3 regions of the Bacillus songklensis genome follow, and region 2 is predicted to be linked to each of the others. Evidence: riboswitches for the same ligand, from Rfam matches in the RefSeq annotation. Region 2 holds a riboswitch; each other region holds the start of a gene.
What was found. Region 2 has a riboswitch for cobalamin ahead of ACFOU2_RS04280 (FecCD family ABC transporter permease). Riboswitches for the same ligand answer to the same signal wherever they lie in the genome.

Region 1 (3,282 bases), on a different contig from region 2:
CCAGCCCATTGCATTCCTATTGGCCATCCCGTTCCTTATACTATAATGATAAGTAGGGAAAACTGTGACTACATAGGGTTGATGGGCTGGATGACATATATGGTTGGTGTGGATATTGCGACAGCAACTAAAAAAAAGCGTACCTTTGACAGGTACGCTTTTTTAGTTCGAAATGGGACAAAAAGTGAATACAATAGGGAGTGACTTGCATTAGCTATTTTCGTTTTGTACAATGGGACAATGAACAATCGGTATGTTGAAGGGAGGAGCGAATAGTGAAAAAGTGGTTACTATGGTTGACGATGTTTGGGATTTTCTATTTTTCGAATACTCCTCATTTAATCGTATCAGATCCTTCAACTTGGATGAACAAACCCCAATTTGAAAAAGGTGTTACTCTCTCTTTTTTGTTTGATGGGAAAAGTATCTTTTATTTCCCATGGATAAACGTGGTTCAAACAGAATTTATCCTCCATAAACTGGGGCATATTTTGTTCTTTTCTTTGCTGACGATTTTCATGTTTTTAAATATGAAGCAAACTAAAATGAGGTATTTTCATACTTGGTTATGGACGACACTCTTTGCATTTACCGACGAAGTTCATCAGTTTTTTGTAGTGGGAAGAAGCGGGAGATTTATTGACTTTTTATTTGATTCCGCCGTTTGTATCGTTTGTCTAATCAGTATTTTTGTTTTCGCTTCATGTCAAAGGCGCAAGGAAATATCAGAAACATTGTCTCTTCAAGCTTTCTTTAAAAAAGGTTGACCCATTTTGTTTACTCCATAAACGGATGAAATGAAAAGGAAGGCAGTAGTAGGCGAAAAACAAATTTTTTGAGTACTAAGAACTAAATGCGTATAATAAAAAAGAACAAAAAGCGTGGGGGGAAAATAATGAAACAAATCAATACAAAACAAGAATACAGCGAGCAAATCTCTCAAGATCAACTAACCGTAGGAATTTTCACTACAACATGGTGTCCTGATTGTAAACGTCTTGATATGTTCATTGATGAAATCATTGCAGAAAACAAAGATAAAAATTGGTTTAAGATTGATCGTGACGAGTTCCCCGAACTTTCAGAAGAGCAAAACGTAATGGGAATCCCGTCATTGTTAGTATTTAAAAATGGTGAAAAATTAGCTCATTTGCATAGTGCCAATGCAAAAACTCCGGATGCCGTGAGAGAATTTTTAGAACAGCTATAAGTTGAATCTTGACGATAAAAAGAAATAGTCACTAAACAACGGCTCTCTGAGGAAAATAAGAGGGTCTTTTTTTTGTCAAGGTACTGTTCTTTGAATCTATGACTTTTCCAGTTCTAATAAGGGCATTTGGAAAAAATTCATGTGCAAAATTAGATTGAATGCATTAGAAAAATGCGCTTTTCCTTCATCAGGAACGAATTACCCTTTGGCAATTAGTTGGAAGAATCGGGCTCTTATGGATTGTTGTTTTTCTTCGAACGCATGAGGACGATGACAGGATAAATGGTGTTTAAAGAAAAATCGAAGTCAAAAGAAAATCTTTGCAATCTGTATGTCGTGCGCTATACTAATATGGTGAAAATCAAATAGCTGTTCAATAAGGTCCTGATAATTGGAAGAATTATTGGGTTAAAAGGGAAGTTTGGTGAAAATCCAGCACGGTCCCGCCACTGTAATCACTAAAATCGCACCATTTACCACTGTCGCCTGCAATTGATGGGAAGGAGGTGTGATTGTTAAGGTGTAAGTCAGGAGACCTGCCTTGTTGTAATCTGTCCAGCCTTCGAGGAAAGGGAAGCAGGTTCGTGAAGAGTCGTGTTTGAATCTCTTTAGGAGATCAAGAAAAAATCGCCTTTGTACATAGTCGACTATGATCACAGCCGCTTTGCTTTCTTCGGAAGCAAGGTTTTTTTATTTTTCAGCATTTTGAAGGAGGGTTTCATCATGTTAAAACATGGAAGGCTGCTGACACTGCTTATAGCACTCATGATGTTCTTAGCGGCATGCGGTGGAGCGGCAGAAAGCAATACAAAACAATCGGAAACAAAACAAATTGGGGAAAAAGTTGTACAAGACTTTCCGGTAACGATGAAAGATGCACGTGGTAAAGAGGTAACGTTAGATTCGAAACCGAAGAAGATTGTTTCTTTAATACCAAGCAATACGGAAATTTTGTTTGAACTGGGATTAAATAAGCAAATAATCGGCGTCTCCAATTACGATAACTATCCAGAAGAAGCATTAAAAAAAGAGAAGGTTGGAGATACGAACGTTAACGTGGAGAAAATCGTATCTCTTCAGCCAGATATTGTATTTGCCCATGCCTCAGCAATGGGAAGTTCACCAGATGCATTTCAACAGCTGGAAGATGCGGGAGTAAAAGTGTTTGTGGTGAAAGATGCCACTTCGTTTGAACAAGTATATAATTCTATTATTACGATGGGAACATTAACGGGAAAGCAAACAGAAGCAGAGAAAATCGTAAAAGATATGAAAGCTGATGTGGCGGCAATCAAGGAAAAAGCAAATAAGATTGATGAAAAAGACCGTAAAATGGTCTGGGTCGAGGTATCGGGAGAGCCTGAGATTTATACGACAGGAAAAGGCACATTCATGGATGAAATGTTGAACATCATTGGAGCGAAAAATGCAGCGGAAAATGAAAAAGGATGGGTTATGATGTCAGAGGAAAAGGCGGTCCAGCTAAATCCGGATGTCATCATTACCACTTACGGCTACTATGACAAAGAAGCGGCCCAAAAAGTATTGAAACGTCCGGCATGGCAAAATGTAACGGCTGTAAAGGAGAAAAAGGTGTTGGATGTAAATTCTGATAAGGTTACACGTCCGGGCCCGCGTTTAGCGGAAGGGCTGCAAGAACTGGCAAAAGCCGTTTATCCTGAGGTGTACAATTAAAGAGCTATGGGGGCATTTTCCTTCAAGGAAGTTTGAAGGTTTGCCCCCATTTTCAAATCTATCATTAATAGAAAAAACAGATATTCTTCTCATGCAAACAAAACATCTTTATTATACATATAGCTGCGGTGTGTTGGGAGATGGGGTGAAATGGGCAAATACCTTTTATAATCGGTATGTAGATAAAAATTATTGTTGTGACGAACCAAAACGAGAATTTACCGAATTTTTAAAAAGCAGATACATGGAGGCGGATGGCACGGTCGGGTTTATGACGGCCGTCCGGCTTCATCGGCGTGTCGTTCTTATCTGGCACAAGATGAGAAGGTCAATGTGACTTCCGTTGTAACAACAGTCGGAAAATTGGTTCATATAAG
Region 2 (3,282 bases):
CCTCAATTTGTTTTTCGTTCCACTGTCCCATCTTCACACTTGCTCCCTCCCCTTGATGAAAGCACCATCATTTTTTTCCTTAACACCTGAAGCGCACGATGCTGAGTCGTTTTCACTTTGCTCTCTGTCCATCCAAGCACTTGTGCAGTTTCGGAAATGGATAGTGATTGCATATATCGTAGAATGATAACAGATCGTTGATCTACTGTACACTTTTCCAGACATTGATACATCATTTGAATTTCCTCATTTTTCACAGCCAACTCTTCTGGTAAAGGCGTGTTGTCCACTAAGGAGTTTTTATTCCAATCAAAAACATCCAACACTTTTTGCTTCCAGCTTTTTTGCTTTCGAAAGTGATCAATAGCAACATTTCTGGCAATCGAAAATAACCACGTTTTCTCATGGCTTTTGCCTTCAAACCGCTCGTACGATTTTAAAACACGAATGTAGACCTCTTGTACGAGATCTTCAGCCATTTCACGGCTGCGAACCATATACATTAAAAATTGAAAGAGATCTTGATGATATTTTTCGTAAAGCTGTTGAAAGACCGCGTTCACCGTTCTTCCCTCCCGCTCTCATTATTTTAGTCGTTTTCTCTCTTTAAAAAGTTACAAGTCATTTTCTATATCTCCGGATAAATAAGATGGAAAATATTGGCGCACCTGCAAGAGCCGTGATAACCCCTATCGGCAATTCACGCGGTGTGATAATAGTCCTGGCGATCAAATCGGCCAGCACTAAAAATGCACCTCCGTTTAATAATGATAACGGCAACAGATGACGGTAATTAGAACCGATATACAGACGGGTGACATGCGGGATAACCAGCCCTACAAATCCAATTGTTCCTGAAACGGCAACAGCCCCCCCTGTTAATAAAGAAGAAGCAAATAAAAGGAGGATTTTGGATCTCCCCACATTCACCCCGAGTGATTGGGCGACTTCATCGCCAAACGTTAGCGCATTTAAGTCTCTTAAACATAATAACATGATTAATAAACCGGTCGTGAAGAAAGGAAGAAACAACTGGATATATGCCCAGCCGCGCATGGATACACTCCCTAATAACCACGTCATAATTTGGCGCAACTCTTCCCCGGATAAAGCAATGAGCAGGGAAATAACCGCACTCAAAAAAGAACTCAAGATAATGCCTATTAAAATGATCGACTCAATTGTTAGTCTTTTTAGTAAGACTGTGGAGGTGAAAATAATAAAGGCCAATGCCAGCAGAGCGGTCATGACACTAACCAAAGGCAATGTATACCCTTTTAGCAAAGGAAGCTGAAGATGAAAAAATAAAACGGCCACCGCTCCTAACGAGGCTCCTGATGAAACCCCCAGTGTATAAGGATCAGCCAGTGGATTTTTCAGTAGTCCCTGCAATGCTGCCCCTGAGACAGCAAGAGCCGCTCCAATCAAAAAGCTTAAAATCACGCGGGGAAGACGAATGGATGTAATAAGGGGCGTCATTTGTTCCTGCTGCTCAATAGGAATGGGCAGCTGGAACAAAAAACCCGCCAAAATTTTACCGATCATCGAAATGGGGATATGAATAGAGCCAATGCTAATTCCCATTAATGCCGTAATGATCACAAAACCTATACTGGACATATATACCATGAATAAACGATGAGTTTCTCTATTATTTTTCAAACTGCTTAACTCCTTTTATCCCTGTTATGTATTAAAAAAAGCGGGGCTGGCTCGTGCAGCTGGACAATCAAGAAAAGCGAAACGAGCCCGCTTAGCCCCATAGGGAATTGGAGCTTCTGAGAAGGAACCGCTTTTTGGTTCCGCAGGAAGAAGCGAAATTACCGTGGGGGCTGGCTCGTGCAGCTGGATAATTTCAACGTGCACCTTATACTTTCTTGTCGAGCAAAAAACGTAAGGGTGTTCAAAAAGTACCAGAAATCGTACTTTTTTGAACACCCTCTTCTAACGAAAAAACATGATATGAGCCACATTTTATCGTTTACACTTCTTACTCCCCGAAGAGGTGAAACTATGTAAAGGAAAGGCAGGTCTACTGACTTTTGCTTCTTCCTACTTTAAGCCCTTCCCGCACAGTCATACCATGCAGTGGTATTCGCTTATTTCGTCCACAATTACAGTTGCGGGGACAGTTCTGGATCTTCACCAGATTCCCTTTTAAGTTTTATAATAAAAACACCTTTACCCTTTATCCCGCTCTAATGGACGGTAAAACCCCACTTTTTAAATACGGGATAACCGCCCGTAAGAGCCCGGTTGGTTCAACTAATCATCAGAGCCATACCTCCTCCGATGGAAGTTTCACTTTATCATTCTTTTATTCTATTTTAGTTGGCAGGCTGATCGAGAATGTCGTTCCTTCTCCAAGCTTACTGTATACGGAAATAACTCCACCATGTGCTTCAACAATATTTTTTGCAATCGCGAGCCCTAAACCTGTGCCGGACTTTCCGCGCGTTCTTGCTTTATCCGCTTTATAAAAACGCTCAAACACAAATGGCAAATCCTCTTCTGGGATGCCAGCTCCGTTATCTTGCACCTTCAGCAGCAATTCCGTTTCATCATTTCCAACATGCAATACGACTTTTCCGCCTTCTTGCGTATGGCGAATCGCATTATCAATCAAGTTGGTCAGCACTTGCTCCATTCGATCAGGGTCAAAAGTGGCTCCGTCGTTTGATAAGGCCTTTTTTTCCAGAGTGACCGAAACACGCTTCTCTTTTGCCAAGCCTTGAAATTTTCTGACGATCCGTTCCGAGAACTCTGCAATGGACACATCGGCCACATTCAGTTGAATATGTCCTGCTTCCATTCGCGCTAAGTCGAGAAGCTCATTTACAAGACGGCCCATGCGGAGGGATTCGTCGTAAATGACTTGGGCAATTTCTTTCTTTTCTTCATCCGTACTTGCGATATCATCAACAATCGCTTCGCTGTAACCCTGAAGCATCGCAATCGGTGTACGCAGTTCATGGGAAACATTGGCAATGAAATCCTTGCGCATTTTGTCCAATCTTCTTTCTTCCGTCATATCCCTTACAACGGCAACTGCTCCACGAATTTTCGTTTGGTTATATAAAGGAGACATTAAAATAACCCAGCTATGCCCTTGAATCGTGATTTCAATACTTTGTTCCTCTTCTGTCGCCACGACCTTCTGAAACAAATAGTGCACTTTCGCAGGAAGTTCACTTTGCCCCTTATCGCCCTGTTCATGATCAGCCGCTTGCAAAAAGCGCTCGGCAGGAGGATTCGTAATCAAAATGGAACCATCCCGGCTTA
Region 3 (3,282 bases), on a different contig from region 2:
GAAGCTTCCGCTGCCTTCTTCCTCATCATAGTAATCCTCTAAACTGTAATTCATTACTTTCCGAATCGTGTGGGGATCAAAAATGTACCATTCTTCACGCGCTTCTACCTTTTCCATAAATAAATCCGGTATGCAGACTCCTGTAAATAGATCATGAGTGCGCTGACGCTCGTCTCCGTTATTTAACCGTGTATCCAAAAATGAGAAGATATCTTTATGGGTCACATCTAAAAAAACTGCAATTGCACCCTGACGCTGACCTAATTGATCCACGCTAACCGCAGTGTTGTTAAGCTGTTTCATCCACGGAATTCAAAATTGTTACTCTTCGTTATAAAGATGAAGGGATAGGTCATTTCTGCCTACCTCTCTATGTCGCCATAGAGTTCAGACTATATCATTATCCAATTTTTTAATTTTCTTGAGTTTTGATCCGAAAGATATTTTTATTTTTGATTGTTTCACACTCATACTCTTTACCATTTTTCTGAGCTTCATTACTACATTTTGGCTACAGAATTTTTGAGTCGCTTTTCCTTTTTTGTAAGCATAAAATTCTTCGCCACAAAAATTACAGTTGAATGGATGTTTTTTCTTACATAGTTTTTATCATATGCCACTATTGCCACCTCCTTTTTGGCTCTTTTAAGTAACTCTATAAAATTAACCTTTCTACTCAAGAAAAAATTGGATAGGCGGCTCGGGTTGTAAAATTACTTTTATAACCACTTAGTCGTTGGACCTTCTTCCTAACTTATCTCAGGAAGCTTGGCTGCTGATTAACCGCAATCTTGGATTTTCAGGGGTCAATACGTCATTACTGCGTATCATCCTACCTTGATATACTCGGTCTTTCCAGCAATTGACCGCCTTTTTATACAAACATTACTGCCTGCAGGCGCTATTCCTTAACGCCACTTGAAACACCTTTAAACCCTTTAATATCACTTCCGCGGCTTCTTACCTTCCCCAGGTATGCACCGATACCTCCACCGTTTTTACTAACTGTCGCAATATCCGTATTGCTGTCATAAATTCCTCTCAAGCTGTCATCGATCGTATCAATAAAGCAGCTCGATAACTGTCCGTAGCTTTTCCCCGCATTCGCCAGTGTCGGTGTCGCAACGGTCATATATAAGTTCGACAATGCCCAGTACGCTTCCTTAATGAGTTCCAAACGCTTCTCTTTTGATTCTTTCATCATCAGTGTCATCGCGATAATCAAAAAGCGCTCTTGCGGCAGTTCGTACACATCACCGCTGTGCGACTTGGCCAGGTAACGGTCCGCCAATGTCACCAAACCGATGTATGTAAACAAGTGGTCCCGCTCCTGAACGATGATTTGCTGCAGACTATCAATTTCATTTTGGGTATATTCGTTCAAAAGATTTTCGCTGTAAATTCCGATATCCGTTAAAGATCGAATCAGCTCATACAATGACCCGTATTTTTCTTTAGCCTCGTATCCTCTCGAAATCGCAGCCTTTCTATACAGCTGGCCCAAATATACTCTGGCAGCTGCATACGTCCAGTTCGGCTCTTCTACTGATATTCTCTCCAAAGCGGATAAAACCAGCAAATTACCGATTTGTTCTTCTGTCATATCATTTTTGTATGAAAGAGCATGTCCAATCTTTTCACGATAAGATACAAAATCTAATTGCGGAAATGAATCTACAAGCTCCTCTAAGCATGTTGTCACATTGTTTGTCATGGCTGCCGCATAAGTATTTTCCATACCGTTTCCTCCTTTTTCAATTTTCAATAAAAAAACGCCCATCGGAGTTCGATGAGCGAATAGAACGGAATGGGAAAAGGGTACACGACACCTTCTCCACTCACGTTCTATCCTCTCACCTCCCGAAGAAGATAGCACGATGTAAAATAGGCAGGTCTCCTGACTTATGCATCATCCTACTTTAAGGCCTTCCCATGAAGCAGCTTCACAGTGGGTTTCCTTATTTCATCAGCAATTACAGTTGCGGGTACAGCTCCGGATTTCCACCGGATTCCCTTTTCAGTTGCTTTCGCAACACCTATTTCACTGAGCAACACAATATGTTGTATTTTAACAAACAGAAAATAACTATATCTTGTTGTCTCATTCATTATAAAGCTAAAATTTTCATCTGACAACTGTTTTTTCCACTTTAAATTAAAATCCCTCATTCGACAAGAGGGATGGCTCCAAACGACGAAAACCATGTCGTTTGAGGACACCCCTCCAATGGATCATCACATTTATTTTCATAAAATCAAAATTTTTGTCGACTCTTCATTCCATGCAAAAATAAAGATCTCTTGCTGTTTAACTCATTAGTCAGCCTGAGTCATACAAAGCTACATAGCCTTATATGTTTTTGTTTCATATGTAACTTTTTTCAAAAATTCTCTATCGATTTCAAAACCCATTCCAATTTTTGATGGGACCTGAATATAACCATCCGTCACTATTACTTCAGGCACGATGACGTCTTTTTCCCAGTAGCGGGATGATGCTGAAATGTCTCCTGGAATCGTAAATCCCGGTAGAGAGGCAAGAGCAATATTATGGGCGCGGGATACACCAGATTCCAACATTCCTCCAACCCATAAATCAATCCGTTGGTCCAAGCATAAATCATGAATTCGCTTCGCTTCTGTTAACCCTCCTACTCGTCCTACCTTTACGTTCACAATCTGACAGCTCCCCAGTTCAATCGCTTTACGAACATCATCATATGAAACGATGCTTTCATCAAGACAGATGGGGGTCATGATCTCCCGCTGCAGCTTAGCATGATCCACAATGTCATCCGAATCTAAGGGTTGTTCAATCATCATGAGCTCAAATTCATCAAGAAGTTTTAGCCTTTCTATATCATGTAAGGTGTAAGCTGAATTGGCATCTGCCATTAAAGGAAGAGAAGGATATTCCTTTCGAATTTGCCTAATGAGTTCATAATCATATCCCGGTTTAATTTTCACTTTAAAACGTTTGTACCCTTCTTTTAAATACTGTTCGATTTTGGCCAGCATTTTCGGAATATCATCTATTCCGATCACCACACCCGCTTCAATTTTATTTCTGGTACCTCCAAGTACTGAGGCAAGGGGCTTTTCTCTCTTTGTGGCATATAGATCCCATAAAGCTGTATCCAATCCCGCTTTTGCCATGCGGTTTCGTTTCACAGGAGAAAAAACAGCGGTCAAATCTTCAGGATGCTTACATTCACCTTTTAACAAAGAGGGAATAAGGAATTCATCGAGCACATGGAAACAAGTCTGAATGGTCTCTTCTGT

Region 1: another riboswitch for cobalamin. It lies ahead of ACFOU2_RS01395 (ABC transporter substrate-binding protein); the one in region 2 lies ahead of ACFOU2_RS04280 (FecCD family ABC transporter permease).
Region 3: another riboswitch for cobalamin. It lies ahead of ACFOU2_RS14945 (ribonucleotide reductase N-terminal alpha domain-containing protein); the one in region 2 lies ahead of ACFOU2_RS04280 (FecCD family ABC transporter permease).

The regions. Positions count from the first base shown of each region.
Region 1 covers NZ_JBHRZT010000007.1:163,044-166,325, reverse strand. The annotation lists gene ACFOU2_RS01405 (VanZ family protein) at 276-767, shown strand; gene ACFOU2_RS01400 (thioredoxin family protein) at 854-1,210, shown strand; cobalamin riboswitch at 1,573-1,768, shown strand; gene ACFOU2_RS01395 (ABC transporter substrate-binding protein) at 1,934-2,905, shown strand; gene ACFOU2_RS01390 (adenosylcobinamide amidohydrolase) at 2,997-3,242, shown strand.
Region 2 covers NZ_JBHRZT010000020.1:254,970-258,251, forward strand. The annotation lists gene ACFOU2_RS04270 (hypothetical protein) at 1-37, opposite strand, end outside; gene sigX (RNA polymerase sigma factor SigX) at 3-563, opposite strand; gene ACFOU2_RS04280 (FecCD family ABC transporter permease) at 622-1,629, opposite strand; cobalamin riboswitch at 2,009-2,198, opposite strand; gene ACFOU2_RS04285 (ATP-binding protein) at 2,318-3,282, opposite strand, start outside.
Region 3 covers NZ_JBHRZT010000059.1:22,628-25,909, reverse strand. The annotation lists partial or broken gene ACFOU2_RS14950 (ribonucleoside-diphosphate reductase subunit alpha) at 1-312, opposite strand, end outside; partial or broken gene ACFOU2_RS14945 (ribonucleotide reductase N-terminal alpha domain-containing protein) at 911-1,738, opposite strand; cobalamin riboswitch at 1,871-2,055, opposite strand; gene menC (o-succinylbenzoate synthase) at 2,341-3,282, opposite strand, start outside.